4 regions of the Sporosarcina sp. QA0331 genome follow, and region 3 is predicted to be linked to each of the others. Evidence: riboswitches for the same ligand, from Rfam matches in the RefSeq annotation. Region 3 holds a riboswitch; each other region holds the start of a gene.
What was found. Region 3 has a riboswitch for S-adenosylmethionine ahead of AC0L13_RS15650 (methionine biosynthesis PLP-dependent protein). Riboswitches for the same ligand answer to the same signal wherever they lie in the genome.

Region 1: it holds a riboswitch for S-adenosylmethionine, as region 3 does, so the genes downstream of both, metA (homoserine O-acetyltransferase MetA) here and AC0L13_RS15650 (methionine biosynthesis PLP-dependent protein) in region 3, are expected to answer to the same signal.
Region 2: it holds a riboswitch for S-adenosylmethionine, as region 3 does, so the genes downstream of both, metK (methionine adenosyltransferase) here and AC0L13_RS15650 (methionine biosynthesis PLP-dependent protein) in region 3, are expected to answer to the same signal.
Region 4: it holds a riboswitch for S-adenosylmethionine, as region 3 does, so the genes downstream of both, AC0L13_RS18900 (bifunctional homocysteine S-methyltransferase/methylenetetrahydrofolate reductase) here and AC0L13_RS15650 (methionine biosynthesis PLP-dependent protein) in region 3, are expected to answer to the same signal.

What each region holds. Positions count from the first base shown of each region.
Region 1 covers NZ_CM147850.1:1,203,325-1,211,332, reverse strand. Annotated here, with positions in the region: gene AC0L13_RS05770 (TetR/AcrR family transcriptional regulator) at 1-263, opposite strand, end outside; gene AC0L13_RS05765 (YetF domain-containing protein) at 384-1,097, opposite strand; gene metA (homoserine O-acetyltransferase MetA) at 1,203-2,111, opposite strand; SAM riboswitch class I at 2,307-2,414, opposite strand; gene AC0L13_RS05755 (YitT family protein) at 2,470-3,327, opposite strand; gene AC0L13_RS05750 (AbrB/MazE/SpoVT family DNA-binding domain-containing protein) at 3,523-3,801, shown strand; gene AC0L13_RS05745 (glycerophosphodiester phosphodiesterase) at 3,890-4,609, shown strand; gene AC0L13_RS05740 (thioredoxin family protein) at 4,757-5,074, opposite strand; gene AC0L13_RS05735 (M23 family metallopeptidase) at 5,223-6,203, shown strand; gene AC0L13_RS05730 (prolyl oligopeptidase family serine peptidase) at 6,235-8,008, opposite strand, start outside.
Region 2 covers NZ_CM147850.1:2,555,196-2,563,203, reverse strand. Annotated here, with positions in the region: gene pckA (phosphoenolpyruvate carboxykinase (ATP)) at 1-1,171, opposite strand, end outside; SAM riboswitch class I at 1,343-1,460, shown strand; gene metK (methionine adenosyltransferase) at 1,647-2,849, shown strand; gene AC0L13_RS12875 (gamma carbonic anhydrase) at 3,158-3,670, opposite strand; gene AC0L13_RS12870 (alpha/beta fold hydrolase) at 3,752-4,540, shown strand; gene AC0L13_RS12865 (histidine phosphatase family protein) at 4,560-5,153, shown strand; gene lepB (signal peptidase I) at 5,224-5,751, shown strand; gene AC0L13_RS12855 (hypothetical protein) at 5,815-6,003, shown strand; gene AC0L13_RS12850 (ATP-dependent helicase) at 6,120-8,008, shown strand, end outside.
Region 3 covers NZ_CM147850.1:3,082,764-3,090,771, forward strand. Annotated here, with positions in the region: gene AC0L13_RS15615 (DUF58 domain-containing protein) at 1-248, opposite strand, end outside; gene AC0L13_RS15620 (AAA family ATPase) at 245-1,195, opposite strand; gene nadE (ammonia-dependent NAD(+) synthetase) at 1,417-2,241, opposite strand; gene AC0L13_RS15630 (nicotinate phosphoribosyltransferase) at 2,255-3,724, opposite strand; gene AC0L13_RS15635 (MATE family efflux transporter) at 3,816-5,153, opposite strand; gene AC0L13_RS15640 (DMT family transporter) at 5,166-5,480, opposite strand; gene AC0L13_RS15645 (DMT family transporter) at 5,482-5,817, opposite strand; SAM riboswitch class I at 5,958-6,064, shown strand; gene AC0L13_RS15650 (methionine biosynthesis PLP-dependent protein) at 6,136-7,278, shown strand; gene AC0L13_RS15655 (M20 metallopeptidase family protein) at 7,377-8,008, opposite strand, start outside.
Region 4 covers NZ_CM147850.1:3,706,366-3,714,373, reverse strand. Annotated here, with positions in the region: gene AC0L13_RS18920 (thiol-disulfide oxidoreductase DCC family protein) at 1-61, opposite strand, end outside; gene AC0L13_RS18915 (hypothetical protein) at 255-428, shown strand; gene AC0L13_RS18910 (hypothetical protein) at 549-875, shown strand; gene metH (methionine synthase) at 978-4,415, opposite strand; gene AC0L13_RS18900 (bifunctional homocysteine S-methyltransferase/methylenetetrahydrofolate reductase) at 4,408-6,255, opposite strand; SAM riboswitch class I at 6,369-6,475, opposite strand; gene AC0L13_RS18895 (histidine kinase) at 6,590-6,775, shown strand; gene AC0L13_RS18890 (biotin transporter BioY) at 6,911-7,507, shown strand; gene bioB (biotin synthase BioB) at 7,504-8,008, shown strand, end outside.

The DNA of each region.
Region 1 (8,008 bases), 1.9 Mb from region 3:
TCGAAAATTGCGTCGACGAGCTGCTCCATCTGTTTTGGAAATGATGCATCATCCGACACTCTGTCAATCACAATCTCCAATGTTTTTTCGACCATGACTTCAGCGATTGCTGGCATGAGTGACAACTTCGATGGGAAATATAAATAGAACGTTCCTTGCGCAATCCCTGCCACTTTCACGATATCGGATATCTTTGTCTTCTCGATGCCTTGCTCACGAAAAACTTCAATAGCCGCTTTTATGATTCTTTCTTTCTTATCCAATTGCCGTCCACCCTTCCACTGAATGACTGTCAGTCATTATACCATATATATAGAAATACTAACAGTCGGGGGCATGAAGACATTTTAGCCCCCGGTTTTTAAATACGATTATAGCTTGAATTATTTTTCTTCTGTTCGCTGATCGATATGGAGGCTTCCGTCTTTAAGGATTTCCGCATAATACACTTGTTCCACTTTACCGATTCCATTTTTCTTTAGTTGCTCATATACCCATTCTTCTGTTAGGCTCAGCTCGGTCAAGTTTTCTTTGATCAATTTCCCGTCCGAAATGATTTCTGTCGGGATATACTTTGGCTCTTGGCCAGGCGCTTTAACATCTTTGCGGGTAGCGGCTTCCTGGCTCGCTTTTTTCATGACACTTAATTGCCCGTTCGTTTCGAGAATGGCATAGTTCACGTCTGTGACCGTAAAAATACTTTGCTCGCGGAGCATCATATTCAGATCATTCAATGTGAGGCGGGCTTTCTTCATCCCTTGTTCACTTATTTTTCCTCTATGGATTATAATCGTAGGCTGATCATCGAATATGATTCTCGCTTTTTTCGATTTCATCGTTAATAAGTTCACGAATATCGTTAATAAAGCCCACCAAATCATCGCAACTGCCCCATTTAAAAAAGGGGTTTCTGATTGAGCAGATATCTCGGCAGCAATGGATCCTATTGTAATACCTGTAACGTAATGGAAAAATGTTAGCTGGGAAATCTGTTTTTTCCCCATCAATCTGGCGAGTATCATAAGAATGATAAAAGCAAAAGTTGTTCTAAAAAGCATTTCCCAAAAATCCATATTTTCAATTGCGTCTGAAATCATCTGTTCACACCTCCACTAGAGCTAGTGTGTGATTGAACTATTAAAATATACAGCATTAAAAAAGCAAAGCAGGAATCGCTAAAATCCCTGCTTTGCTTATAAATATTATTCCCATTCAAACGGTGTCGCTTGATACACGTAATAATTCAACCAGTTTGAGAAAAGAAGATGTGTATGGGAGCGCCATGTATTCAATGGCTGCTTTTTTGGATTGTCATCTGGGAAATAGTTTTCAGGAATTTCAATTTCGATCCCTTTTTTTAGATCCCTCTCATATTCTTCGCCGAGCGTGCATGCGTCATATTCCAAATGTCCCGTAATCATGATCTGTTTGCCGTCCTTTGAAAGGATGATGAATGCGCCGGCTTCTTCTGAAACTGCCAATAATTGAAGGTCTTGCTCTTGCTCGATCTCCTCGATTGACACTGACGTATACCGCGAATGGGGTGCATAGAACAGATCGTTAAAGCCACGTGCCAATTCGACAGTCGGATCGGTCAATTGATGACTATAAATGCCCGATAGCTTTTTTGGCAATTCAAATTTATCGATACCGTAATGATGATAAAGGGCAGCTTGTGCGCCCCAGCAAATATGTAGTGTCGAAGTGATATTTGTTTTGGACCAATCCATAATTTGTTTTAATTCATCCCAGTAAACGACATCCTCGAACGCAAGATGTTCAATCGGCGCTCCAGTTATGATCAATCCATCATAACGTCTATTTTTGATGTGTTCGAATGTTGTATAGAAAGAGTCCAAATGATTTTTGCTTACATTTTTTGATTCATACGTTGCGGTATTTAAAAACATAACATTCACTTGCAGCGGCGTATTGCCGAGCAGTCGAAGCAGCTGAAGCTCTGTTTTTTCTTTTTCTGGCATTAAATTCAAAATAAGAATATTTAACGGGCGGATATCCTGTGTTGTCGCCCGCCCTTCATCCATTACGAAAATCCTCTCTTCTTTCAACAACTCGCGTGCCGGTAAATGTTCAGGTATATTGATTGGCATTTCGTCTCCCCCTTATTATTCAAAAGCGCAGGGCGCCTGCCAATAGGCGACAGGCATAAGGCGAAGATGCGGCGTGGCGCTTTTTGCCACAAAGCAGCTTTGACTTATGACCCAAGCCTACGGCGCCCGAAGTCTAGACGTTAAAAAAACCCCGTTCCATAAGATAGGAACGAGGATTCGCTTAAAACTTCTCCGTTCTTATCTCTCAAGATTTAACATCTTGTTGGAGGTAGCACCTTCCTGCGGACGCAGAGGTTGCTGAAGCTTCATCGGGCCAAATCCCTCAGCTTCTCTTGATAAGAAATATTCAATTGAAACTATTATATCATCATTATCCGAATTGTATACTGATTTTTTATCATCGATGAATTTTCGCTTTTGAAAAACCAAGTCCTAATATTTCTGAAGCGTTCAAGAAAATGACAAATGACGACGGTTCCGCGGTTTGAAGCAATTTTTTCAAGTAGACGGCTTCTGACTGTTCCACGACGCAAAAGATCATTGTTTTCTCGTCATTCGAATATCCTCCCGTCGACTTCACTTTCGTCAAACCCCGGTCAATTTCATTTTGAATGACCGATTGGATTTTCTCTTCATTTTCCGTAATGATGAGAACGAGCTTTGTCGGTGAAGTTTGCAGTTGGACGAAATCGATTACTTTGCTCGTTACGTAAATCGACATAAGCGCGTATAATGCAAGTTCAAAATTGAATACGAAAGCGGATGTGACAACGACAATCCCATCAACAATCAATTGGGAAAACCCGCTTGAAATGCCCGTATACTTTTTCAGTAGTTGGGCAATTAAGGCAGTGCCTCCTGTCGATCCATTCCCCCTATACACTATCCCCAGTCCAATTCCGAGCATGATACCGCCGTAAATAGAACTAAGTAGCGGATTATCAACATTCAAATGGAGTCCGTGCGTCAAATAGATGACAAATGGTACGAAAAAAGTACCGACAATCGTCTTTGCACTGAATTCCTTTCCTGCAAGCAATAACCCGACAACGATAAGTGGGATATTAATAAGCCATTGGACGTATGCGGGATTGTATCCGAATAATTCATAGAGGATCGTACTGACACCAGAAATGCCGCCCGCCGCAATGCGCGATGGCAATAAAAATATATTGAACGAAAGACCGACCAAAGTCGCTCCGATAATGATTTGGACATAGTCGAAAACAACCGACTTTCTCTGGATGAATGACATAATTGTTCTCCTTTCTTAAAAGACTTAACTATTCTATCAGAAAAAACGTTGTTCAGAAACGTTTTAAAGCATAGATAAGAGGAATAGAGAGAATAGGAGACTAGAAGAGAGTATATTCATTTTTTTGTATTTTTCTAATTAACTGGTATAATTGTAGACAAAAGTACACAAAAACATAATGTCAGGGAGGATACTATGCGAAGTTTAGGTATTGTCAGGAAAGTCGACCATCTTGGCCGGATTGTAATCCCAAAAGAATTAAGAAATACATTGAAGCTCGAAAAAGGTGCACCAATGGAAATCTTTGTTGACGATGATATGATCATTCTTCGAAAATATGTGGTGGATGCGGCGTGCATCGTAACCGGAGAAATCACCCCCGAAAACACAAAACTTTCAAATGGCATGTATATAAGTCCTAAAGGTGCGGAAATCCTGAAAAAAGAAATCGAAGCAAATAAAACTTGGGATTGACTATTTCCGAATGAAGGGGCAACGGTTAAGACCGTGTCCCTTTTGTTGCGAGAAAAATGATCTGATATTTGAAAACGGAGGAAGCTAAATGAAGATTATTGCACATAGGGGCGCATCCGGAAACTATCCGGAAAACACGATTGCCGCCTTCAAGGAGGCAGCTCGTCTCCCTGTTTTTGGAGTTGAATTCGATGTACATATGACAAAGGATGGTGAACTCGTCGTCATCCACGATGAAACAATCGACCGGACTTCAAATGGAACAGGCTATGTGAAAGATATGTCCTTGATAGAATTGAAAACATATGACTTCGGCAGCTGGTTTGCACCCGAATTCCAAGGTGAAAAAATCCCAACCTTGAAGGAAGTCCTCGATGTATTCGATTCGACGGATCATAAACTGAACATCGAGTTGAAATCAGATATTTTCCCATACGGAGGAATGGTCGAAAAAGTGCTTGAATTAATTGCGGAAAGGCAACTGGAATCCCACGTTATCATTTCATCTTTTGACCACACTGCCATCCAGCTCGTCAAGCAACTCAATCCTCAAATCGAGACAGCTGCATTATTCATGGAAGTACTCGTCCACCCGTTGGACTATCTACAAAAAATACCGGCGGATGCCCTTCACATCCTCTTCCCTGCCGCAGTCCGCCCATCCATCACCGAAGTCATAAAAAGCGGCATGCCAGTCAGAACATTCACAGTCAACGACGAAACATACGCAACAATCCTAAAACAAGCCGGAGTCCAATCCATCTTCACCGACTACCCAGAAAAAATGGCTAATTTTTTCTCTAAATAAAAATGCATTGGGGAGAGGACTGAAGCGAACGCTGTTACGAAGAACGGCGTTTGCGAGCAGGATGCGGAAAGCAATCCCTGTAGCGAAATCGGGCCCATAAAAAAAGAGACATCGCCATCCCTCTAAGGATTAGCGATATCTCTTTTTTCATGCATCCAAACCGTTAATGAACTCCTCAATCTCTTCCTTCGTCTTCCGATCCTTACTTACAAAACGCCCAACCTCTTCCCCATTATGGAAAGCAATAAAACTCGGGATCCCAAACACATCCAACTGCTGACAAACATCAATAAAATCATCACGGTCAACATAAATGAATGTATATTCCGGATAATCCGCCTCAATGCTAGGCAAGAATGGCTCAATTACCCTACAATCCGGGCACCAATCCGCCGAAAACATAAACATCGTCCGCTCCTCATTTTTCAATTGCTCAAACTGCTCAACCGATTGAAGTTTTTCCATTCATACTCTCTCCTTCTATTTTCATCTCTCCTAAAGTATATCACCCAACGTAGATTCCACCATACGATGACGATTTTTAGCAGAAACAAAAAAGTCATGAAATCGAACGATCGGGGAATTCTAATCATTCAACAAAGGAGGTTTCCCCTTGCGTATCCATTACATGATTGCTTTGGTATGTATAATGATCTGTCTTTGTCTAACGCCTGCCATCGCCTTTGCTTCCGAGCAACGGAGCGAAAAGGAGATTATGGAGGAGCGGATGGGATTTTATTTGCAATTCGCAAGTGAACTCGTTCCGTGGTACCACCTTGCTGCGATCGATCAATTTGAACGGAATATCCAACAAGTTCGCAACGATCTAACGAAGGTGGAAGGACCTATTTCCATTCAGTACTCTGTTGATCATTGGTTCGGCGCTTTGAATCCTGATTATACGGACGCTTCCGCCACGACTATTACGCTTTTTGGCGGCAAAGGGACGGATGGCAACGGAGACGGAATGGCTGACTTGTCTGACCCAATGGATGTACTGCAAACAATGGCTTCACATTTAGCCATGTACGGACCCGATGAAAATGAATTCAAAGCGGCATTATGGCACTATTATAAGCGGGAAGCGACCGTCAATCAGATTGTGACAATCGCCAAGTTGTATAAGCATTTTGAAACTGTCGAACTGGATAAGCATGTATTCCCGATTCCAAAAGGTCACCACTACACATATCGCAGCACTTGGGGCTCAAGCCGCGGTTGGGGTGGTCGCCGTATCCATGAAGGAACGGATATTTTTGCAGGCTATGGTGTTCCCGTCGTTGCCACTTCCTACGGCGTCGTTGAAGTATTAGGGTGGAATGAATACGGTGGATGGCGCGTCGGCATCCGCGACAACCATAACACATATCATTACTTTGCCCATTTAGCGTATTTTGATAAAGGCATTAAGGAAGGCGACATTGTAGAACCCGGAACGCTTCTTGGATTCGTCGGCAGCACAGGATACGGAAAAGTAGGGACATCTGGAAAGTTTCCGCCGCATCTGCATTATGGAGTGTATAAATACAACGGCCGGATTGAATGGGCCTTCGATCCATTTCCTGCCCTTCGGAATTGGGAACGGCAAAAATGAGGCTGTCTCGGCATTGAGACAGCCTCTCTTCTTATAGTTGTACGTTCAACGTCTTGAATAAGAACGAGAAGACATCTGTTTGTTCCTCGATAATTTTGACGGTTGGTTTTCCGAGCCCATGACCTGCATTTTTTTCGACACGGAGTAAGATTGGGTTATCCCCTTCATAAGTTGCCTGCAAAGTCGCTGCGAATTTCATCGCATGTGCTGGAACGACACGGTCATCCGTATCAGCAGTCGTTATTAAAGTCGGTGGATAGTCAACGCCTTCCTTGACGTTATGAAGCGGTGAATATTTGATCATGAAAGCAAAATCTTCGGCATTCTTTTCGGCATTTCCGTAATCCGTCACCCAATAGCGCCCTACTGTGAATTTGTGATAGCGGAGCATATCAGTGACTGGCACTTGGCAAATTGCAGCCCCGAACAAATCAGGTCGTTGTGTGATGCTTGCCCCGACGAGCAAACCACCGTTACTGCCACCCATGATCGCAAGCTTTTCCTTCTTCGTATACCCTTCGGAAATAAGCCATTCAGCAGCCGCAGCGAAATCATCAAAAACATTTTGTTTTTGCGCAAGTGTTCCTGCCTTGTACCATTCTTCTCCGAATTCTCCGCCGCCCCTCAAGTTTGCAACGGCATAGACGCCGCCATGTTCAATCCACATGCGCACTGCAGGCGAAAAAGATGGGGTCAAGCTGACATTAAATCCGCCATAACCGTATAGGACAACTGGGTTTTCTCCACTTTGAACTAAACCTTTCTTGTGCGTTAAAAACATTGGAATTTTAGTACCGTCCTTTGATGCATAGAAAACTTGTGTGGTCTCAAATCCTTCTGTGTCGAATTTATTCTCACCTTGAAAAACTCTAGTCAATTCACCTTGTTCAAAATCATAGCTAGCAATCTCATTCGGCGACAAGTAGGACGTATAACCGATGTACATCCATGCTTCCTCTTTCTTCCCTGTTAAACCAGTCAATGAAATATAACCCGGCAATTGTACGTCCTTTACATGCTTGCCATCCAAGTCGAAAATCTTCAGTTCGTAATAAGCATTGTGCAAATAGCATACGATGAGTTGACGGTTTACAATTTTTCCAAATGATAATACATCGTCTTTTTCTGCAATAATGTCAATCCAATTTTCCTTAGACGGATTTTCGAGATCGACTGCGATAATTTTTTCACGTGGTGCGTCGACATTTGTAACGAAATAGAAAGTATTTCCCTCATTTCCGATGAATGAATACTCTCCATCCCCTTTATCAAACAGGCGAACAAATTCCTCCTCTTTTTCAAGGTCTTTATAATAAATCCGGCTTTTATTTTCGGTACCTTTCCAAACGTTAAGGATCAGATATCTGTAGTCATCCGATAATATCGGATTGAAGGAGTACTCTTTATTGTCCGCATCTTCGTAGACGAGCACATCATCTTCTTGGGACGTACCTGCTTCATGCCAGAACACTTTATTGTAAAAGCTTTGCTCTTCTGGAGAAACTGTTGCTGGATCGGGAAAACGGTTGTAGTAAAAGCCGGTCCCTTCTTCATTCCAAGCAATGCTCGAGAATTTGCAAAAACGGATTAAATCGGCTTCATCCTTCCCCGTCTCCAAGTTACGCACTTTAATTTCCTGCCAGTCGCTTCCGTTGAGTGAAATTCCGTATGCTAACTTCTTTCCATCACTTGTGAATGATAGATTCGTAATGGCAGCTGTGCCTTCTTCATTCATCGTATTTGGATTCAACACGACTTCCAGTTCCTCTGAATTCAGATCTTTTGAACGGTAAAATACTGCTTGG
Region 2 (8,008 bases), 530 kb from region 3:
AGAATGTCGCTTCCGGTGAAGTGACGCCGCGCTCAGTTCCTGCTAGCTTCGAAGTGAAGCCGCTTAGGAAGTGATACATCGCTTGTTCCTTCGTTAATTTGGAGATTGGAGGCAATACGCCGAATGCATCCGCTGTTAAGAAGACAATTGCTTTCGGATGTCCCGCAACAGATGGCATCACGATGTTTTCGATATTATGGATCGGGTACGCTGCACGTGTATTTTCAGTCAATGAATTATCGTCGTAATCCGGCTTGCGTGTCTTTTCATCCAAGACGACGTTTTCCAAGACCGAACCGAAACGGATCGCTCCGTAAATTTCAGGTTCTTTCTCTTGTGAGAGATTAATCGTTTTCGCGTAGCATCCGCCTTCGATGTTGAATACACCGTTTGCGGACCAGCCATGCTCATCATCACCAATTAACTTGCGGTTAGCATCTGCGGAAAGCGTCGTTTTTCCTGTTCCGGAAAGACCGAAGAATAAAGCGACATCTCCTTCTTCGCCAACGTTTGCAGAGCAGTGCATGGATAGGATTCCGCGCTCTGGGAGCAAGTAGTTCATAACGGAGAAAATAGATTTTTTCATTTCTCCCGCATATTCCGTACCGCCAATCAACACAATACGCTTCTCAAGTGATACAATGATGAAGGTTTCGGATTTCGTTCCGTCTACTGCCGGATCTGCTTTAAATGTCGGAGCAGCGATAACCGTGAATTGAGCTTCATGCGTTTTCAATTCTTCCTCAGTAGGGCGAATGAAAAGATTGTTTACGAATAAGTTTTGCCATGCGAATTCATTGATGACTTGGATGGACAGCTGAGATGCTTTATCTGCCCCAGCAAATCCTTTGAATACGAATAGCTCTTCTTTAGCTTTTAAATGATTTAGGACTTTCTTATATAATGAATCAAAGATTTCAGGTGAAATCGGGCGGTTCACTTTGCCCCAGTCGATTTTGTCTTTTGAAGATTCTTCTTCGACAATATACTTATCCTCAGGAGAACGGCCAGTATACTTTCCTGTCTCCGCAGTAAGTGCGCCATCTGCAGAAAGTTTCGCTTCTCCACGGGAAGTTGCTTTTTCAACCAGTTCCGCCACTGAAGGCTGTATGTTTACGTTGTTGCCTGAAAGTAACTCGTGTAATCCGTTTTCAATTTTAGCTGAAATCATTTTAAGTACCGTCCTTTGCATGTAATCCCAGTTGGTGGGTTTCATCACATTTCGTAAATAGTATAACACATTTAGAATAATAATCTATACTAATTCAAAACTCAAGCAAATATGCATAAAAATGTTTGACAAAGTACAAACTTTTTCGTAGGATTATTTATTGAACGGATACTCTTATCCCGAGCTGGCGGAGGGACAGGCCCTATGAAGCCCGGCAACCTGCGTGGACCATTTTGGCCGCGAGAAGGTGCCAAACCTGGAGCAAGGTGAATTCCTTGGACGATAAGAGTGAAAGGTGCTGCTTTTGAAATTATGCCTTTCCTCATGTATATTTACGTGAGCGAAGGGCTTTTTTATTGAATGAATTAAGCCCTTAATCCTTGTGTATGTTGACGTCGACTCTCTAGGCGCTGAACTTACTGGGACAATTAGAGTACCGTATCAATATTTGCAAGCTTTTAAGGAGGAAATGACAATGACAAATCGCCGATTGTTCACTTCAGAATCGGTAACTGAAGGCCATCCGGATAAAATGTGCGATCAGATTTCTGACGCCATTTTGGATGCCATCTTAGAGGAAGATCCGAATGCACGTGTAGCCTGTGAAACGACAATTACGACAGGACTCGTTTTGGTCATCGGAGAAATTACGACAACAACTTATGTAGACATACCGAAAGTCGTACGGGACACAGTGAAGGAAATTGGCTATACACGCGCTAAGTTCGGATTCGACTGGGAGACGTCATCCGTATTGACGTCCATCGATGAACAATCTCCTGACATCGCGGCAAGTGTCGATCAGGCCCTTGAAGCACGTGAAGGGACAATGACGGATGAAGAGCTCGAAGCGATCGGAGCAGGAGACCAAGGGCTAATGTTCGGATATGCTTGCAATGAAACACCTGAGCTTATGCCGATGCCGATCAGCTTATCCCATAAGCTTTCACGCAGACTTGCGCAAGTGAGAAAAGATGAAACTCTTGAGTATTTGCGCCCCGATGGAAAAACACAAGTGACAGTAGAGTATGATGAGAACAACCGTCCTGTAAGAATAGATACGATTGTCATTTCGACTCAACATCATCCTGATATTACACTTGAACAAATTCAACAAGACATTAAAGAACATGTCATTTACCCAGTTGTGCCAGCAGAGTTGTTAGATGAAGAAACAAAATACTTCATCAACCCATCTGGCCGTTTCGTCATCGGCGGACCACAAGGGGATGCAGGCTTGACAGGTCGGAAGATCATCGTTGACACATATGGCGGCTACGCGCGTCACGGTGGCGGAGCATTCTCCGGTAAAGATGCGACGAAAGTGGACCGTTCAGCATCATATGCTGCGCGCTACGTAGCGAAAAATATCGTTGCTGCAGGACTTGCAGATCGTTGTGAAGTTCAATTGGCTTATGCAATCGGTGTTGCAAAACCTGTTTCAATTTCAATTGATACGTTCGGAACAGGCAAACTCGAGGAAAGCAAGCTAGCGGAAATCGTGCGCGAACTATTCGATCTACGCCCTGCCGGTATTATTAAAATGCTTGACCTTCGCCGTCCGATTTACAAACAAACAGCGGCATATGGCCATTTTGGACGTACCGATGTGGAACTCCCTTGGGAGCAGACGGACAAAGCGGAAGATTTGATAGTGAAAGCTGGATTGACTCTTTAATATCTATAATGAAATCAGCAGCACTTCATCGGATACTCGATGAGTACTGCTGATTTTTGTTTAGCCAACAGAGTAAGGAATCTAAGAATCATTAATTTCTCAAAGCGACATTGTTTAACAGATGAAGGAACCTAACGAGAGTCATAGCGTTTATAATAGTAATAAAAAGTGAGGATGGGATTCTATAATGGCTATTAGTTTATGGTTGTTCCTATTAGTTGGCTTTGTTGCTTTGATCATAGTTGCAGGCATTATCATATTACTCGTTTCAAATAAATAAAGATGCTGCCCAATTGGACAGCACCCTTTCATTTTTGCATCTCTTTATAAATCCTGCCTTTTTCAACATAGCTGTTCAAAACACGTTTCATCTCCGCTCGATCTTCATCATTCAATTCGCGGACGACTTTTGCAGGGGAGCCGAAAGCCAAACAGCCAGGCGGTATTTTCTTACCGGGCGGGACGAGGCTGCCTGCACCGATGAAAGCTCCTTCGCCGATTTCGGCTCCGTCCAAAATGATTGATCCCATACCGATGAGTGCACCTTTGCGGACAATACAACTATGTAAAAGAGCTTTATGGCCGACCGTAACATCGTCTTCGATGAGCAATGTATTGCCTGGACTCTGATGAAGGCAGCTTAAATCTTGGATGCTCACTCGCTCGCCGATAATCGTCGGGGCGACATCTCCTCGGATGACCGTATTGAACCAAATGGAACTGTTTGCCCCGATCGTCACATCGCCAGTGATCGTTGCATACTCCGCAACGTAGACGGATGGGTCGATTTGTGGTGACTTTCCGTTGTAAGGATAAATCATGAACGTCTCTCCTTTTCTAAAAATCATGTATAATTTATCGTATCATAAAACTTTCATTAACATAAAGGGGAGGTGAGTGCCATGTGGAAATGGGAAGCAGAAGGGCAGCCGAAAGCAGTAATTGCGATTGTCCATAATGCTTACGAACATCATCGGCGCTATGCGTGGCTCATCCAAAAGCTTCGGAACGGAGGATTCCATGTCGTTACAACCGATTTGCCAGGTCATGGTTCTGAAAGCGGGAGAAGGCTCCATGACGAACCATTCGAATCGTATGTGGAACATGTAAGAAAAATGATCGATATTGCACTGCAGGATAATTTGCCATTATTCGTACTGGGACATGGCCTTGGCGCTACACTTGTCATGCATATTCTGCAACGTGAGAAACCGGAATGCGCAGGCTTTATTTTCAGTTCCCCTTGGCTCTCCATAAAACATCAGCCATCCAAGTTCTCAGGAGTGCTGACGAAACTTTCAAGTTCAATGAAATTGAACCATGACATTACAATTGAATTACTGACGCGAAACTATGATATGTACATAGAGTTTCAAAATGATCGGGACTATAGTTCAGCAGTCGTCGCATCTTGGTATCGCGAGTTGCTTGCATTGATGAAATCCGTTACAAGTCATGAAGAAAGCATTTTTGACACACCGGTTCTTATCCATACAGGGGAACAAGATAAGATTACAGATGTTTCATTCGCGAAAAGATGGCTGTTGAGCCAAAATCTTTCCGAATTTCAATACAAGGAATGGAAAAGGCTTTATCATGATCTTTATCAAGAGCCAGAGCGGGAAGAAGTGTATTTGTACATTGAATCATTCATGAACAACGTGCTTCGTTCGCTCGGCTATATTGTTTAAAGTAAAACTGCAAGGGGGAATGGTCGTTTTGACGATTATCGGGTTTGTTAGGCATGGTGTAACAGCGTGGAATAAGGAAGGAAGAGCGCAAGGCAGTTCAGATGTCCCGTTGGATGAAGAAGGGATTGAAATGGCGGAGCGTGTGGCGGATAGATTGTCCAAGGAGCAGTGGGATGTTATTTATACAAGCCATCTACTAAGGGCAAAGAAGACAGCGGAAATTATTGCTGAGAAAATGCCGGGTGTAGAACTTGCGGAAGATGCACGCTTGCGTGAAATTGGCGGCGGTTTGGTAGAAGGGACGACTGAGGCGGAGCGCATCGAGAAGTGGGGGGAAGATTGGAGACAGCTCGACATGGGATTTGAATCACAAGAGTCCATCGTTTCCCGCGGGTTGGAATCAATTGATGCAATCAAAAAGAAGCATGCCGGTAAAAAAGTGTTAGTCGTCAGCCATGGTAGCTTCATTAAGCGGATGTTGAATGAGCTCGTTACTGAAACCGTTTATGAAAAAAGCCTCGATAACACATCAGTGACAATTGTCGAGCTGAACGAAGATAAAAATCTTTGCCGTCTGTTCAATTGCACAGCGCATTTGCAGCAAGTTCTTTGAAAGTGAACCATTCATACGTTAACTAGTTTATACTATATACTATACAAATTGTAAGATCGGGGGCTTCTAAATGAAAAAAGAAACAACTTCTGAAATCTTTTCATGGATTAAAGCGATCGCCGTTGCTTGCGTGCTCGTGTTTGTCATTAGACACTTTCTATTCTCACCAGTCATCGTTTCCGGTCAATCCATGGAACCGACATTCGAATCGGAAAACCGAGTCATCATTTCAAAAATCCATAAACTTGATCATTTCGATCTGGTAGTTTTCCATGCGCCTGGATCGACAGAAGATTATATTAAACGAGTGATCGGTTTGCCGGGGGATACAGTTGTCATGAAAGATGACAGGCTTTTCATTAACGGGAAAGAGTATGAAGAGGACTATATCCAAGCAAATAAGGAACAACTATTCAAAGATCAAAAGTTGACGGAGGACTTTGAAGTTACAGTGCCTGAAGGACAGCTTTTCGTGTTGGGCGATAATCGGAGGAACAGTACGGATAGCCGAGCAATCGGTTGTATCGATGAAGACTCAGTCGTTGGAAAGGTTGGTTTCAGGTTTTATCCTCTCAATTCAATCGGTGTCCCTAAATAACTGGGATTAACTCTCCTTTAAAAGGGTATTCCTATACAGACTACCGAAGAAGGAGCGATTGAATTGTCTAAAGAACATAAAAACAAAGAGAGCAACAACAATAAAGATAATACGAACAGGGCCCAACTGGCGGGAACCGAGTATACCGACGAACAGCGGCATACGAACGAAGTCGCCTCCACTGCGTATCAAGGCAGCAAGAAGAAAAAAGTGGACATTCAAAACGATAGGCTTGAGTCAGGCGGCTTTTAATCGACAACCTCTGCGTAAATTGCAGAGGTTGTTTCTTTTTCATGGACGTAAAGTCTACAAAATGCGCGTTCGTATGGTAAATTAAGAACATCGTAAGAAGAAGGAGCACCAATGCAATGACTGATTTTTTTATAAGGAAAAAGAATGAACTACATATACAATTGAACGATGTTCAGAAAAACGCTGTTAAGCAAACGGAAGGTCCGTTGTTGTTATTAGCATGTCCCGGATCGGGGAAAACGACAACAATGATTATGCGGATCGGCTATTTGATCGAGGAGAAGAATGCGAATCCGAAACGCATAAAAGCAATCACATTCAGTCGAGCATCAGCGCGCGATATGACAGAACGTTTCAAACGTTTTTTCCCACAGCATCCTCCAGTCGATTTTTCGACGATTCATAGCCTCGCATTTACAATTACCCGCACCTATTTGCAAAAGACAGGAGTTACATTTGAATTGATCGAAGGCGGTGGGAATCAGAAACAACCTCTTACTAAAATGTCGTTGCTGAAACGGCTCTATAAAGAAACTCTTCGGGAAGACGGCACAGAAGATGAATTGACATCGCTGTCGACATTTATCAGTTTTCTGAAAAACAGGATGATCCATTTCAACGAATGGGAACAAGTTCAAGCTCCGTTCGACAAGGCAGGTACCATTGCGCTTGGCTATGAACAAATCAAATCGAAAACGCAAGGGCATCTTCTGCTCGATTTTGATGACATGCTGTCCATTGCAGAACAGGCATTACGAGTCGATGAACAACTTGCTGAGTTATTCCGCTCCCGGTATGACTATGTATTGACAGACGAAAGCCAGGACACTTCTCTTGTTCAGCATCGGATTGTCGAGCATCTCGTTGCGCATCATGGTAATCTATGTGTCGTAGCGGATGATGATCAATCAATTTATACGTGGCGCGGAGCTGATCCTGCCTATTTACTGAACTTCAAGCAAGTGTACCCAGATGCAAAGTTGCTTAGAATGGAGCAGAATTACCGTTCATCAAAAGAAATCGTAGATACCGCAGCTAAATTCATTACACGAAATAAGCAAAGGTATAGGAAAGAGATGCGGACGGACAATGAAGAAGCGGGACCGATTGTCATGAAGCAATTCGAAGACCCGAAACGGCTTTTGGAATATGTTACCTACGAATTATTGGATGAGCAAAACTTGGAGGAAGTGGCTGTTTTATTTAGAAATAACGCTTCCTCTACAATGTATGTCAACGAACTCCATCGAAGGGGAATCCCTTTCTACATGAAAGACGCAGATGATAAATTCTTTTCCCATTGGGTTGTAGAAGATATTTTGAATTTCATGCGGCTCAGCTTCAACGTAGAAAGGAAAGACGTTTTCGCAAAAATCGTCATGAAAATGAATCTATTCATCTCACGAGATATGTTATCCCGGTTCATGAATAAAGTGACATCCGGAAATGTATTTGAGGCGTTCATCCAATCTGTTCAGTTGAAAGGCAGCCAAATCGAAAAATTGGATGCTTGCATTGAAGTTTATAAAAAAATTCCCGATATGCGGCCTGCACAAGTAATCCGGATGATCAGATATGAACTTGAATATGAGGAAGCTTTGAAAAGTCGGGCGGCAAAATTCGGCTATCGAATCGATCAGCTTCTTGGCATTCTTGATACGCTTGAAGGAATCGCGTCTCAAGTGCGTACAATGGTTGATTTTGCAAATCGCTTGAAGGAATTGGAACAGGCGGTGCAGCAGGCGAAATTCAATCCACCCGCAAATGCATTGACGTTATCGACTTTTCATAGCGCCAAAGGATTGGAATTTAGGCGTGTGTTCATGATCGATTTGGTAAAAGGAATCATACCATCCGAAGAAGACGAAACTGACCCGATGTTGCTTGAGGAAGCAAGACGATTATTTTATGTCGGAATGACAAGGGCAAAAGAACGATTGGAGTTGCTGTCCTATCGAGAGGCGAACGGGAAGTCCAAAGAGGATTCAAGATTTTTGAATGAAGT
Region 3 (8,008 bases):
TTAACTGTAACGGCGAGCTTCCCTCCACTCTCGATCGTTTTTGTCCGGATAAGCCGTTCAGCTTTTATATTATTCATCGGATAGACAAATAGAACGATTGAATACAAGAGGAAAGGAGTAAGCATATAGAAAATCGTCCAACTCACTTTACCGCCTTGGAACATTGCAAAGACATAGACGGAAAAGAAAAGGCCGACGATGAAAACGAAGCGGCCAGTCATCGATAGCAATCTTTTCCCTTTACTCATTTCGATCCAACCCGGTCGATAGGCACACTTACCCTTGTAAGGATCCGTTCGACAATTTCATTTGCAGTAATCCCTTCGTACTTCGCTTCCGAACGAAGGATCATCCGATGGCCAAATACAAATGGAGCCAAATATTTCACATCGTCAGGCGTTACATACGTTCTTCCTTTAATGAGTGCATACGCTTGGCATGATTTCATGAGCGCGAGCGATCCACGCGGACTCACTCCGAGGTAGACATGCGCATTGTTGCGGGTTTCCGATGCACAATCGACAATATATGTTTTGATTGTATGATCGACATTCACTTCCTTCACCGCTTGTTGGAGCTCCGCCAATTCATGAATCGATAAGACCGTTTCCAACTGTTCGATCGGTACCGATTTTTCTGCTCGGGATAGAACTTCAATCTCTTCACCCCTTTTTGGATAACCCATTTTCAATTTGAAGAGGAACCGGTCCAATTGAGCTTCTGGCAACGGATACGTCCCTTCATATTCAATCGGGTTCTGGGTCGCCATGACGAAAAACGGCTGAGGGATTCGGATCGTTTCCCCATCCACCGTCACGGACGATTCCTCCATGCTTTCGAGTAACGCGGCTTGCGTCTTTGGAGACGTCCGATTGATTTCATCAGCTAGAACGATGTTTCCGACAATCGGTCCCGGTCTGAATTCAAATTCCATTTCCCTTGGATTGTAGATCGAGACGCCAAGAACATCAGATGGCAATAAATCCGGTGTGAACTGTATACGTTTAAAAGAGGCGCCGATCGATTTTGCAAGCGCCTTTACCATCATCGTCTTTCCTACTCCCGGCACATCCTCCAACAGGACATGTCCGCCTGCAAGCAAGGCGGTTACGCTTAACTCTGCAATATCCCGCTTGCCGATCATTACCTTATCTATATTCGCAAGAACTTTGTCGATCACTTGTGCATATGTCATTCTTCTTCCTCCCATTCCAGCTTCTCTCTATAACTTGCCCAAAATTTAGCAAAAACATGTCCGAAAATTTACAAAATGTAACTTTATAATACCGTAATAACGAACCGGCTACAACCTATTGAAAACACTATAAGACAAGATATGACAAAAATACGCATAAAAACAGATGAAGGAAAGCTTCATGCATTCCTTCATCTGTATATTTCGCGAACTATTGAAATTCATTTCCAAAAATCATCGAATATCGTAATCGGCATATGACGCTTATGCTCCGACCGTTTATAATGCTTTTCAATCGTTTCAAGAGCTTTGTCCAAAACCGGCTTCCCTTCGAGGAAGTCATCGATCTCCTCATACGTGACACCAAGTGCAACTTCGTCAGGCAATGCCGGCTTGTCGTCTTCGAGATCTGCGGTCGGCACTTTTTCATACAAATGCACCGGGGCTCCGAGCACTTTCATAAGCTGGCGGCCTTGCCTCTTATTCAAACGATAGATTGGCATGAGGTCGGCTGCGCCGTCACCGAATTTCGTGTAGAAACCTGTCACTGCCTCTGCCGCATGGTCGGTTCCGAGAACGACACAGCTATGCGAAGCTGCGATCGAATATTGGACTTTCATACGCTCACGGGCTTTCTCATTCCCTTTCGTATAATCGGAAATGATAATTCCCGCTTTCTTCAATGCTCTTTCACTTGCATCGACCGCCTCTTTAATATCAACCGTATAGAGCATGGATGGCTTGATGAAATCAAGGGCATCCTGCGCATCATTTTCATCAAATTGCTTCCCGTACGGTAATCTGACGGCGATAAACTTATAACGATCCGTATCGTTCTCTTCATTCAATTCATCAACGGCGATCTGCGCAAGCCTTCCGACGAGCGAAGAATCTTGCCCGCCAGAAATGCCGAGAACAAAGCCGTTCACAAATGTATTTTTCACTGCATAGTCCTTCATGAAATCAATCGATTTGCGGATTTCTTCTTGGGGGTCAATTGACGGCATGCTTTTCAGCTCCGCTATGACCTGTTCTTGAAACGTCATTGTCCGCACCTCCTCATCTCATTGAAAACTCATCCACCATGTCCTGCACGTCACGGATATTGCGCATTTTATTGTCCCAACATTTTTGGCTCAAGTCGACCGGATATTCTTCTGGATTCAAAGAACGTTTGTATTCATCCCATAGTAAATCCAAATTATCGTGGGCGAACTGGCGCATTTCATTCAATGTGGGGTTTTTATAAATCACGTTTCCACCTTCGATAACTTTCGTATGCAAATTCACTGCATCAAAATTCGTTACGAATTTGGAAATGAACGTATGCACAGGATGAAACATTTTAATCCTTTTTTCAACTGTCGGATCTTCATCCTGCATCGTAATGTAGTCGCCTTCCGCCTTTCCGTTCTCCCGATCAATGATGCGATAAAGCTTCTTCTGGCCAGGCGTTGTCACTTTCTCAACATTTGATGAAATTTTGATCGTATCTTCCATTTCACCTTTTTCGTTTTCGATGGCAACGATTTTATAGACTGCGCCAAGAGCCGGTTGATCGTAAGCGGTGATTAGCTTCGTGCCGATTCCCCATGAATCAACCTTCGCCCCTTGTGCTTTCAAATTCAAGATCGTGTACTCGTCCAAATCATTTGAGACAACGATTTTCGCATCGTGGAATCCTGCTGCATCCAGCATTTTCCGCGCTTCCTTCGACAGGAACGCGATATCGCCGCTATCGAGGCGGATGCCAATGAAATTGATTTTGTCACCGAGCTCCTTCGCTACTTGGATTGCCGTCGGAACACCTATTTTCAGCGTATTGTACGTATCGACGAGGAAAACACAGTCCTTATGGCGCTTAGCATACGAATGGAAAGCTTCGTATTCACTTTTATACGCTTGAACCATCGAATGGGCATGTGTGCCAGCAACCGGAATGCCAAATCGCTTTCCAGCACGCACATTGCTCGTCGCCTCTACCCCTCCAATGACTGCTGCTCGTGCTCCCCAAACCGCCGCATCCATTTCATGCGCGCGCCGGCTTCCGAACTCCATGACGACTTCATCTTTGACGACTTGCTTAATGCGGCTCGCCTTCGTTGCGATGAGCGTCTGGAAATTGACGATATTGAGAAGCGCAGTCTCGATCAGCTGAGCTTCCGCCAACGTTGACTCCACGCGAAGGATCGGTTCATTTGCAAATACAAGTTCCCCTTCCTTCATCGAATAAACATCGCCCGTGAAACGGATATCCTTTAAATAGTCTAGGAAGTCATCTTGGTAGCCAAGCTCTTCCTTCAAATAGATCAAATCACTTTCGCTGAAATGGAATCCCTTCAAATAGTCGAGGATCCGCTCAAGCCCCGCAAAGATCGCATAGCCGTTACCGAATGGCAAATTTCTGAAGTACAGCTCAAATACCGCTTTCCGTTCATGAATTCCATCCGCCCAATACGATTCCATCATATTAATTTGATAAAGATCTGTATGTAGTGCCAAACTGTCATCTGCATATTTCGAGCTCATGCCAAAACTCCTTCTTCCGAATTCTTCTGATAGTAACAGTATACACTATTTACCCTTAATTCGACGGGAATTAACATTCGAATAAATCGATTCAATCCCCAAAAACTTCAGCTTGCTTCCACTTTCCGAACCGGTAATAAAGAAATGCGACGATGCTGCTTATGACAAAGCTGATGCCGATCCCAACAGCGATCCCTTTCTCGCCCATGAAGCCCGACAAGAAGTAAGTGACAGGATATCTTAAAATCCAAAACGAGATAATATTGAGCACAAGCACTTGGAACATTGCCCCGGATGCACGAACTGCACCGTTCAACACAAAATTGATACCTAAAAAAGGATAGAATAATGCAATCATCTTCAAATAGTCCGTTCCAAAACGGACAGCTTCTGCATCATTTATGAAAAGGCGGATTCCGACACCCGCAAAAGCGAAGATAAGCCCGGCGATGGCGAACATGATGCCAACATTATAAAGAAAGCCGATGAAAGCAATTCGATGGACTCGGTCCCACTTTCCAGCCCCGATATTTTGACCCGCCATACTATTTACAGCCGTCCCGATCGCTTGCGCCGGCAACATGATTAAACTGTCGAGCCGTTGAGCCGCCCCGTACCCTGCAACAACCGCCGGGCCAAAAGAAGCGACGACACTCATGATGGCCATAACTCCGGCTGAAACGACGCTCATTTGCAAGCCTGCCGGTATGCCCAATTTCAAAATATCAAGTACTTCCCTCTTAGCTGGCCAATGCGGTTTTGAAAAAGGCACCAATTTCTTTCGAACGGAATAAATGGCCCCTGTCGCAAATGCGACCCCTTGAGACAAGATCGTCGCGATTGCTGCCCCTTCGACGCCCCATCCAAAGACGGCGATGAAAATCGGATCCAGCACTGTATTCAAAAGGACGGCAGTCAATACGAAATAGATGGGTGTCTTCGAATCGCCGACAGACCGGAACACTGTGTTGATGAAGTTATATCCGAAAAGAAACAGGATGCCGAAAAAGTTAACACGCAAATAAGATGTAGCCATGTCAATCATCGATTCGGGTGTTCCTAGCAATGCTAAAATCGGCTTCGCCAGAAAGAAACCCGCAAAGCTCAGCACTACGGACATGATCGCAAGCATAACGACGAATGCGTTCAAATAATTGCGCAATCCCGTCTCGCTTCCTTTGCCCTTTTGCTGAGACAGAATCGTTAGTGCCGCGTTATTCAGTCCGATGACAAAGGAAAGGACGGTGAAAACGACTGTGCCTGAAATCGCAACCGCCCCGAGCGCATTGGCGCCAATTAGATTTCCGACCCACAAACTGTCGATAAATTGATAAGACACTTGCAGTAGATTCGTTAAAATGATTGGAGCCGAATAAAAAATCAGCTGTTTCGCCAGCGGGCCTTCTGTAAAATCATACTGCTTCGCCATAGCGCTCCCCCTTTACCCAAATACTTTCAACCCTACCGCTCCTCCGATGATCAAACAAAGGAATAAAATCCGTTTCCATCCGGCCGCTTCCTTGAAAAACAAAATGCCCATCAGGACAGCACCCGCCGCACCAAGACCGGTCCAAATCGCATAGGCCGTCCCCATCGGAATATCGCGCATTGCGAGTGACAAAAACCAAAATCCGACCGAAAACGTTCCGACAATGAGCAGCAGACGGGGCAACGATCTTTTCTGCAAATACAGATTGATGGCCATAACGCCAAAAATCTCCCCGAAACTAGCTAAAACCAAATATACCCATGCCATCTCATTCGCCCCCTTCCGGCTCTTCGGATTCGACCGTCGTCATTTTGATTCCGATCACTCCTATGATAATAATCGCGATAAAAATCACCTTTGTAAAAGAAAACTCCGCATGGAAAAACAGAAAGTCTATAAGGACAATAGCCGCCGCTCCGGAACCGGTAAATACCGCATACACCGTCCCTGACGGCAATTTCTCGCACGCTTTAATAATTGCGTAAAAACTGATGATGATAGCAATGACGGTTCCCGTCCATTCGAGTGCATTGTCGGAATAACGAAGTCCAATCACCCAAAAAATCTCAACGATCGCTGCCAATAAAACATAAAGCCAAGCCAATGGAAATCCTCCTTCTCATTCATTCAACACCCACCATTATAACAAACGGCAATGGACATTCATTTCCAAAACTTCTTGCAATCTTGTGAGAAGCATGATAACTTTAGATAAATCTTTTTTCTAACAATACTATATTTTGATTCTTATCACGAGAGACGGAGGGATTGGCCCGATGAAGTCTCAGCAACCAGCCCGATTTTGGTATGGTGCTAATTCCAAAAGGCGTAGAACGTCTTGAAGATAAGAAGATTGATTTCAACCATCGTTGGAGGCCCTCTTCTTATTCAGAGAGGCCTCTTTTTTTCATACACAAAGGAGATGGACAATTTGACGAAGCAGAGCATCAACACGAAATTGGTACAACTAGGAAATCAGAGCGATCCAAGAACGGGAGCGGTCAATCCTCCCCTTCATTTTTCGACAGCGTACAAGCATGACGGATTAGGGCTTTCCACTGGCTTTGACTATACACGTACGAAAAACCCTACTCGGACGATTCTTGAAGAAGGCATCGCCAACCTTGAAAACGGTGACCGCGGATATGCGTGTAGCTCGGGCATGGCGGCAATCCAGCTCGTCATGTCCCTATTCAAATCTGGAGATGAACTAATCGCTCCCGACGACCTATACGGCGGCACCTTCCGTTTATTTGATCAATATGAGGCTCTGTATAATATCCAAACTTCCTATTCTTCTTTTGACAACGTCGAGGAAACCGAAAAGCTGATTACTGAAAACACAAAAGCGATTTTCATCGAAACGCCGACAAACCCGCTCATGCTCGAAATCGATATCGAACAATATGTAGAGCTTGCAAGAAAGCACAGCTTGCTGGTCATCGTCGACAATACGTTTTTGACGCCTTATTACCAACGTCCGATTGATCTTGGGGCTGATATTGTCATTCATAGCGCAACGAAATATATCGGCGGCCATAATGACGTGCTTGCAGGACTCGTCGTTGCTAAAGGAGAAGAGTTATCCAAGCGTTTAGGCGACAATCATAATGCGATGGGCGCGACTCTTTCTCCATTCGATTCATGGCTTGTCATCCGCGGCTTGAAAACTTTGCATGTACGAATGAAGCAACATGATGCGAATGCGAAGGAGCTCGTCACTTATTTGGAAAACGAACCACTTATCGATGATGTTCTGTATGCAGGGAAAGGCGGTATGATTTCATTCAGGCTGCGAGAAAGTGATTGGGTTGATCCGTTCTTGCAAAATCTACGCCTGATCACATTTGCCGAAAGTCTCGGAGGCGTCGAAAGCTTGATCACATATCCGACGACGCAAACCCATGCGGATATTCCTGAAGAAGAGCGTGAAAAACGCGGTGTCGATAAACGGCTATTGCGCTTCTCGGTCGGATTGGAAGAGGCTACAGATTTAATTGCTGACTTGAAACAAGCATTGAACGCAGCTGTGGGAAGCACCAACCTCCATGAAGTACTGAAATAATGTAGGAAACGCGTATGTAATATGATCGTGAAAAACAGCGGCTTTAGCTAAAGCCGCTGTTTAACTTTTCTACTATATAAAGAACCATTTAGAAACAATTAATTTTCATTCAAAAAATCAAAAACAGTACCTATAAAAACTTTACCAATAGATTGAATGGAACGTTCATCCACATCGAATTTTGGGTGATGGTGCGGGTAGACTGCATTTACATCGGGATTTCCGCCGCCAACAATGAAATAGCTCCCTTTAACCACTCTTTGATAATACGCAAAGTCCTCACTGCCCATCATCGGCTCGCCATGACGAACCTTATCTTCACCGAAAATACGGATTGCGACATTTTCCACCCGTTTCGTCTCTTCGGAATCGTTATAAATTGAAGGACAATCCCTTTTGTAATCAATAGAATATGTAGTACCTGCCGCCTCGCATGTCGATTTTGTAATAAGTTTCAAAGCGTTTTCAATTACATCACGCACGTTTTCATCGTAAGTTCTTACCGTTCCCTTAATAACCGCACGGTCAGGGATAATGTTGTTTGCCTGTCCGCTTTGAAAAGAGCCGACTGTTACCACAGCAGCCTTCTGCGGACTAACTCTTCTGCTGACGATCTGTTGCAGATTAACAACCAATTGACTTCCTGTCACTAATGGATCGATAGTTTCATGGGGGGATGAACCATGTCCCCCTTTACCAAAAATCGTAATCTCAAAATCATCTTGTGCAG
Region 4 (8,008 bases), 620 kb from region 3:
TGAACTGTACGCTTGAATTGCAAAAATTGCATTCTCCATCGAATAACACAATCCGTTTCATCATCGTGTCTCCTTCCAACTTGCTTCTTATTATTATATCCTGTTCGAATGAAACAAAACACAATCTGTGATTCTTTTATTTATACAGAAAATTTGGTATAATAATAGTAGTAAAAGAGGATGCTGCGATTTTTCTTACGTCTTCATTTCCCGTCACATTTGCCTAAGGTAACATGAGAAGGAGAGTGATTTGAATGGAACGCGTATTCATTGATCCGTACGAAATGGAATTAAGACGGGACCCTGATTTCATCGCATCATTGGAGATGATTGATGAAGGTTCACCTGTCCATTATCCGCAGTACACGAAGAATTTGAAAGAAGCTGCGGGCTTTAATCCGGATGAATTGCCGCAAGCCTATCAATAACAAAATTGGACTGCCGATCTCTTTGAGAAAGGCGGTTTTTTTATTTCCTATCTTTTCATGGTCGCTCGCCCGTATGTCCCGTCCATTTTCACATGTAATAGAACGAGGGGGTGAGTGAAGATGATGATGCACCATGGGCACTGTGGAGGACATTGTGGAGGTCGATGCGGAGGGCATTGTAGAGGAAACCAAACGATGCCAATGAGCCAATTGCAACCAATCGTTTGCCCGACACAATGCCGTTTCAATGACCAATTTTTCCCGGTTGAGCAACCATTTATTCATCCGATTGTCAACGTCAATAGGCAGCATCCTGTTATCACGCCGCGGCACTATTTTACCGAGACAACGGAAAATGTAATTGGCGCGCCGGTATTCCCTGGACAAGGGCCTGGTTTCGGTAGAAGGGGCAGAGGCTTCTTCGGCTTCGGGAGAAGACCATTTTAAAAGTAATACCGCTGTCTCCGGCGTCGAGCAAATCGACAATGGGACAGCTTTTTTGTTTTTTTGATCAAAAAAGTCGCCCCGCATAGGAGGCGACCCCAATCTTCAATCTACATTAAAATACCGTGCATCCGGATGCGCAAACACGATGGCCGACACCGATGCCTCTGGCTCCATCATGAATTCCTCGGTCAAATGGACGCCGATGTCTTCCGGTTTCAGCAAACCGAACAGTTTCGACTGGTCCTCGAGGTTTGGACAAGCCGGATAGCCGAACGAGAAGCGCTGGCCTTGATACTTGGCCGCGAACCGGTCGCGCATCGTGAAGTCGATGGCGTCCGGGAAGCCCCATTGGTCGCGGATTTCCTGATGAACCCGCTCAGCGAAACCTTCCGCGAGTTCAAGCGCAGTTGCTTGGAACGCGTGGCTCTCAAGGAATTTCCCTTCGGCTTTCAGCTTATTCGCATAGTCCCGCACGCCGTGACCCGCTGTCACTTGCATAAATGCGACATAGTCCATTTCCCCGCTGTCCACCGTCTTCAAATAGTCGGCAAGGCAGAGGAACGGCTCCTTGCTTTGACGAGGGAACGTGAAACGTTCGATTTCCGTCTTCCCGTCTTCCGGATCATAAATGATGACGTTGTCTCCATCCGCCTGCGCAGGGAAGAACTGGTACATGCCGGAAGCGGATAACTGTCCCGATTCTAAGAATCCAGTGACCATTTCATGAAGCTGCACCGCTCGCTCTTCTCCATTTGCAAGCATCTTATCGACATTGCCGCGCAAGCCTAAATGATGCCCGATCAACGTTCGCATATTAACGTACGGATATAAATGCGAAACGGAATAATCTCTTAGAACACGTCTACGAAGATCCGATGGTACGAATACAGGTGCATCCTCCCGTACTGTCTTCACAGGCCTTGGCAATACTGCAACCGCAGTATCCCGTGTCGCTCGGATCGCCTCCGACTCAAGCCGCTTTTCCTGCTTCTCAACAAGTTCATTCAACAAAGCCTCTTTATCGCCGCCTTGCAATCGGTTCGCCAGTTCAAGCCCTTGCATCGCATCCTTTGCATAAATGACTGGTCCATCATATTCCGCGGCAATCTTCGTTTCCGTAAATCTACGGGTCAACGCAGCTCCTCCAACCATGACAGGCGTATCAATACCTGCTGCCTTAAAATCCTGAGCGGTTATCACCATTTGCTGCGCCGATTTCACAAGTAATCCGGACAACCCGATAATATCCGGCTTTTCTTTCCGGATGACATCGATGAGCGTCGCCGGCGTCACTTTAATGCCGATATCGATGACGCGATACCCGTTATTGCTCAAAATGATATCGACGAGGTTTTTCCCGATGTCGTGGACGTCGCCTTTTACGGTCGCCAAAATGATTTTCCCTTTGCCGGAATCATCCTCTTTCTTCTCCATGAACTGTTCGAGGAATGAAACGGAAGCCTTCATCACTTCTGCGCTTTGCAAAACTTCCGCAACGATCAGCTGGTTATCGTTGAATAGGCGGCCGACTTCGGACATCCCTTCCATCAAAGGTCCGTTAATGACATCGAGCGGCGTATCATACATCTTAAGCGCAGCCTCTAAATCGGGGATCAACCCTTCCTTCGTTCCTTCAACGACATAATACGCAAGCCGCTCAGGTACCGTCTTTGGAATATCGTCTTCGGTTTTCTCCTTTTTCTTATCCCGGTAGAAATCAGTGAAATCTGCTAGCGTCTGATCTGTCGTATGGAATAGAAGATCGTTCGCAAGGTTTATTTCGTTCTCGGGAATCGATGCGTAACGTTCCAACTTCTCTGTATTGACAATCGCGTAATCGAGTCCCGCCTGGGTGCAATGATACAAATACACCGCGTTCAGCACTTCCCGGCCGACAGGGGGAAGTCCGAAAGAGACGTTGCTTACACCTAGCGTCGTCAACGACCGCGGCATTTTCTCTTTGATCAGCCGGATGCCTTCGATTGTTTCAACTGCCGACCCGATGTATTGCGCATCACCTGTTCCGACAGGGAACACGAGCGGATCGAAAATGATATCTTCAGGAGCGAGTCCCCATTTGTTCACAAGCAAGTCATAGGAGCGTTCGGCGATTTCTAGTTTCCGTTCCCGCGTCACCGCCATCCCGACTTCGTCGATTGTCCCGACGACGACGGCAGCGCCAAATTTTTTCACGAGAGGAAGCACCGCGTCGAACCGTTCTTCGCCATCCTCCAAGTTGATGGAGTTGATGATTGCTTTCCCTTGGGAGAATTTCAACGCCTCTTCAATCACTTTTTCATCAGTCGAATCGATAACGAGAGGCACCTTCACCTTTTTAACGACTTCCTGCATGAAATTCTTCATATCCTCAAGTTCATCTCGGTCCGGGTTTGCAAGACAAATGTCGAGGACATGGGCACCGCCGCGCACTTGAGCACGTGCAATCTCGGAAGCTTCTTCGAACTTCTCTTCAACGATCAACCGTTTGAATTTCCTCGACCCGATGACGTTCGTCCGCTCACCGATTAACAAGGGGCGCATCGATGGGTCGTACAATAAAGGTTCGATACCCGAAACGGCATGATCATGCCCGTTCTCCGGCTTTTGTCGTGGAGCGAGTCCGTCCACCGCCTCGCGGATTGCACGAATATGGTCAGGCGTCGTTCCACAACATCCGCCAACCATGTTTAGCCATCCTTTATCCGCAAATCCTCTTAGCTTTTGCGATAACGATTCAGGCGATTCATGGTAATGGCCTTCTTCATCCGGCAGCCCGGCGTTCGGATAACAAGTGACAAAGCTCGTTGCAAGATCTGAAAGCGAGCGCAGATGATCTGTCATGAATTCCGGACCTGTCGCACAGTTCAACCCTACTGAAAGCGGCTTAATATGCTCGATGGAAATATAAAACGCTTCGATGCTTTGACCGGCCAATGTCGTTCCCATCGGCTCGATCGTCCCGGAGATCATAACGGGCAACTCAATGCCTGTTTCGTCGAATGCCCGCTTGATTCCGATCGTTCCGGCTTTTACATTGAGCATATCTTGGCTCGTTTCCATCAATAGAAGATCAGCGCCGCCTTCAATCAACGCCTTCGCCTGAACGTAGAAGTCCTCGGAAAGCTTATCGAATGTAATCCCTCCGGTGACGGACAGAGTCTTCGTAGTCGGACCGATAGCACCGGCGACGAAACGCGGCCGCTCAGGTGTCGAGTAATCGGCTGCGCACTGTTTCGCGATTTCCACAGCCTTTTTGTTGATTTCAGAAGCGCGGTGACCGAGGCTGAATTCGTCCAGTACGAGGGGAGTGCCCCCAAATGTATTTGTACAGATGATATCTGCACCCGCCTCTAAATAGGCGCGGTGGATTTTATCAAGAATATCAGGGCGGAGGATGTTCAAGTATTCATTGCAGCCTTCGTATTCTTCGCCGCCGAAATCGTCCGCGGAAAGGTCTTCCGCTTGCAGCATCGTGCCCATCGCACCGTCTATGATGAGAATTCTGTTTTTCAGTTGTTGTTCGATTGGATGTTTAGGCATGGACGATATTCCTCTCCTTCTCCGCATCAAGCTGCTTTATATGATTGATCAGTTCCAATGACATGTCATAGCGGAGGAATGGCGTAATAATGTAGATGCCGTTGAATAGCTCGGCGGCAGTGTCGATCAGTTCCTTCGCGATATTGATGCCTTCCTGAGTCGCTTTTTCACGGTCATCCCCGCAAGCGGCCATCCTTTCGAGCACCTCTTCGGATAGCTTAATGCCAGGCACTTCATGGTGCAGGAATTCCGCATTCCTTATATTCGTAAGCGGCATGATGCCGATGAAAATCGGTGTATCCAAATGCTTCGTCGCTTCGTAAATGTCGACGATTTTCTCTTTTGTATAGACGGGCTGGGTAATGAAATAATCGGCCCCACATTCAATTTTCTTTTCAAGCCGCTGAACGGCACGGTCTAGAACACGGACATTCGGATTAAATGCAGCGGCGACCGAGAATTTCGCTTTTTTGCGAAGCGGCTTGCCTGTGAAGGAAATTCCTTCGTTCAATTGTTTAATAAGCTGCAACAGCTCCATGCTTGATACATCATAGACGCTTGTAGCGCCTGGGAAGTCGCCAACCTTCGTCGGGTCGCCAGTAACAGCAAGGATGTCATGGATTCCTAGTGCATCAAGCCCCATCAAATGAGATTGCAAACCGATCAAGTTATGGTCGCGACACGTCAAGTGGACAAGCGGCCGTACGTGATGCTCATGCTTCAAAATTGAGCCCATCGCCATGTTGCTAATGCGAGGGGAGGCAAGGGAATTGTCCGCCATTGTGACGGCATCTACACCGGCTGCATATAATTTATTCGCTCCTTCGAAGTACTGCTCGGTTTCCAAATGGCGAGGGGTGTCGAGCTCTACGATGACCGTTCGCTCTGTCTTCGCTTTTATGTGAAGCGGTTCGTGTTTTGCAGGCTCCGCTTCCCGGATGACGATTGGCTTTTGTGGCGTGACGGTCTTTTCCGTTATCGGCGGCAATCCCGCCAATTGCTTTTTCGCAGCTGCAATATGTTTCGGCGTAGTTCCGCAGCATCCGCCGATGAGACGTACACCCTCTTCACGAAGAAACGTTGCTGCACGACCGAAATAGTCTGCTTCAGACGCGTAGACGATCCGGCCTTCCTCGACGTCGAGCAAGCTTGCATTCGGGGCTGCTGATAAGAATGCCCGCTCTGGAATTGTCACTTTTTCAAAAGCTTGAATCGTATGGTACGGGCCTAGCCGGCAATTAACGCCGACAATATCTGCACCTATTGATTCCAATTGGTGAAGGGCATCATTCAGATTCATCCCATTTTGCAAGATGCCGGGCTCATCCATTGCCACTTGTGCAATGAGTGGAATATCCGTCAGCTTTCGCAATTCAGTGACGACGGCCGATAGCTCTTCAAAATCATAATATGTTTCCAACAACAGTCCGTCGGGATCGCCGGAAAGCAAAACATCTGCCTGTTCGCGCATCATCGTCAACACTTCGGCGATAGAAGCGTCGCTTTTCCGGATGCCGCGCAGTCCTCCGATTGTCCCGAGCACATATTGATTGCCAGGAGTTGCTGCACGCTTTGCAATCTGAATCGCTGCCTCGTTGAATTCCTTCACTCGGTGCTCTAAACCGTAGCGGGCGAGCTTAAGGGAATTGGCGCCATATGTATTCGTCTGAATCACATCCGCCCCCGCGTCGATATACTCTCGATGGATCTTCTCAATGATTTCCGGCTTTTCAACGTTCAATTCCTCATAACTAAAGTCAATGCCATATGAATAAAGCAGCGTCCCCATTGCGCCATCTGCCACTAGTACATAATCTTTCAACCGATCAAGCAATCTCATCAGAATCATCCTCTCTTCAACTCTGCATATTCTTATACAAAAAATTTCGACAGCAATGAAAAATAAAAAAGCCTTCGCTAAAAAAGAAGGCTTTACAAGTGAAATCTCGCTCCTTCTCATCTGTCAGGCCGAAATGAACCCGCTGGAATTAGCACCTGACCGAAAACGGCTGGTTGCTGAAGCTTCGACGGGCCAGTCCCTCAGCTTCTCTTGATAAGAATTTGATATGCAGTTGTTTGAATAATTTAAAACATCATATCGTTAAATGTCTGCTACGTCAATAGGTGAATTGTGATAGAATAGGCGTATGAACAAAAAGTAGAAGGTGAATTCGTTGAGGATCTTCAAATTTTCCATTCCGATTGCACTCCTTGTCGCTGGAATTTCATGGTGGATGCTCCATAAGGATCATCAAGAAGTGCCGGGGATGTCAAGAGTGTGGATTACGGTAGGTGCAGCTATCTTAAGCGGCTTGATTGCCCATTTTTTATTTCCGAAAAGTGAAGACAAGAAGCGTTAATACAGAAATCGATAGCGACTCATGCTGTCGGTTTTTTTATTTATTTGATTTAGGTTAACTTAATTGAAAATGAAGTTGACACATTTTGAGTTAACTTATATTCTATAGTAGATAACTCAAATTACGAGGTGGATTATGACAACAGCTTCAGTGAAAACGAAAAGCGGGATGAGTGCGCTCAGTCTCGTCTACTGTGGGATGTTTGCGGCATTGATGATGATCGGGGCAAATATTACTACGTTCGTCCCATTTCTAGTAATTGGTGGGGTGCCGATCACTTTACAAACATTTTTCGCCGTGTTGGCGGGACTTCTGCTCGGTAGCCGGCTTGGGGCAACTGCGATGACGGTCTATATGATCGTCGGCTTGGCGGGGGCGCCTATTTTTTCAAAATTCCAAGGCGGGTTCGGCTTCATTCTAGTACCGACCTTTGGCTTCGTCGTCTCGTTCATATTCGTTGCGTATATTGCGGGGAAAATTGTTGAGAGGAACGGAAGTTTGCAGAGCTATGTCATTGCCGCTTTGGTTGGTATGAGTGTGAATTATCTGTTCGGAACGAATTGGATGTATGCCGCTTATAAACTTTGGGCTGCGGCGCCTGACGCCTTCACCTATAAGGTGGCTTGGATCTGGATGGTACCGCCGTTGCCGAAAGACATACTTCTGGCGATTTTAGCTGGGATTTTCGGCCACCGGATGTATAAGGTGTTGAAAGTGAGGCGTACGCGTTGACGAACTATGAGGAGTTGGCAGACCGTGTTCTTGCAGGTGATGTCTTATCAAACGTAGAAGCACGTACAATTCTGGATAGCCCGGACGATGAGCTGCTTCCATTGCTGCATGCGTCCTATAAAATTCGAAAGCGTTATTTCGGGAATAAAGTGAAACTCAACATGATCATTAACACCAAATCCGGCTTATGCCCGGAAAACTGTGGATATTGTGCACAGTCGATCGTATCAAAAGCACCAATTGAAAAATACGCAATGATGAAGCAGGAAGAAATTGTGGCGGGTGCAGAACGGGCGGTGTCCTTGAATGCGGGTACGTATTGTATCGTTGCAAGCGGGAGGGGACCGGTCAACCGGGAGCTTGAAATCGTCATTGATTCCGTCAAGGAAATTAAGGCGAAGCATAGCAATATGACTGTATGCGCTTGTTTGGGCATCTTGAAACCTGAACAGGCAAAACGTTTGAAAGAAGCTGGCGTCGATAGGTATAACCACAACATCA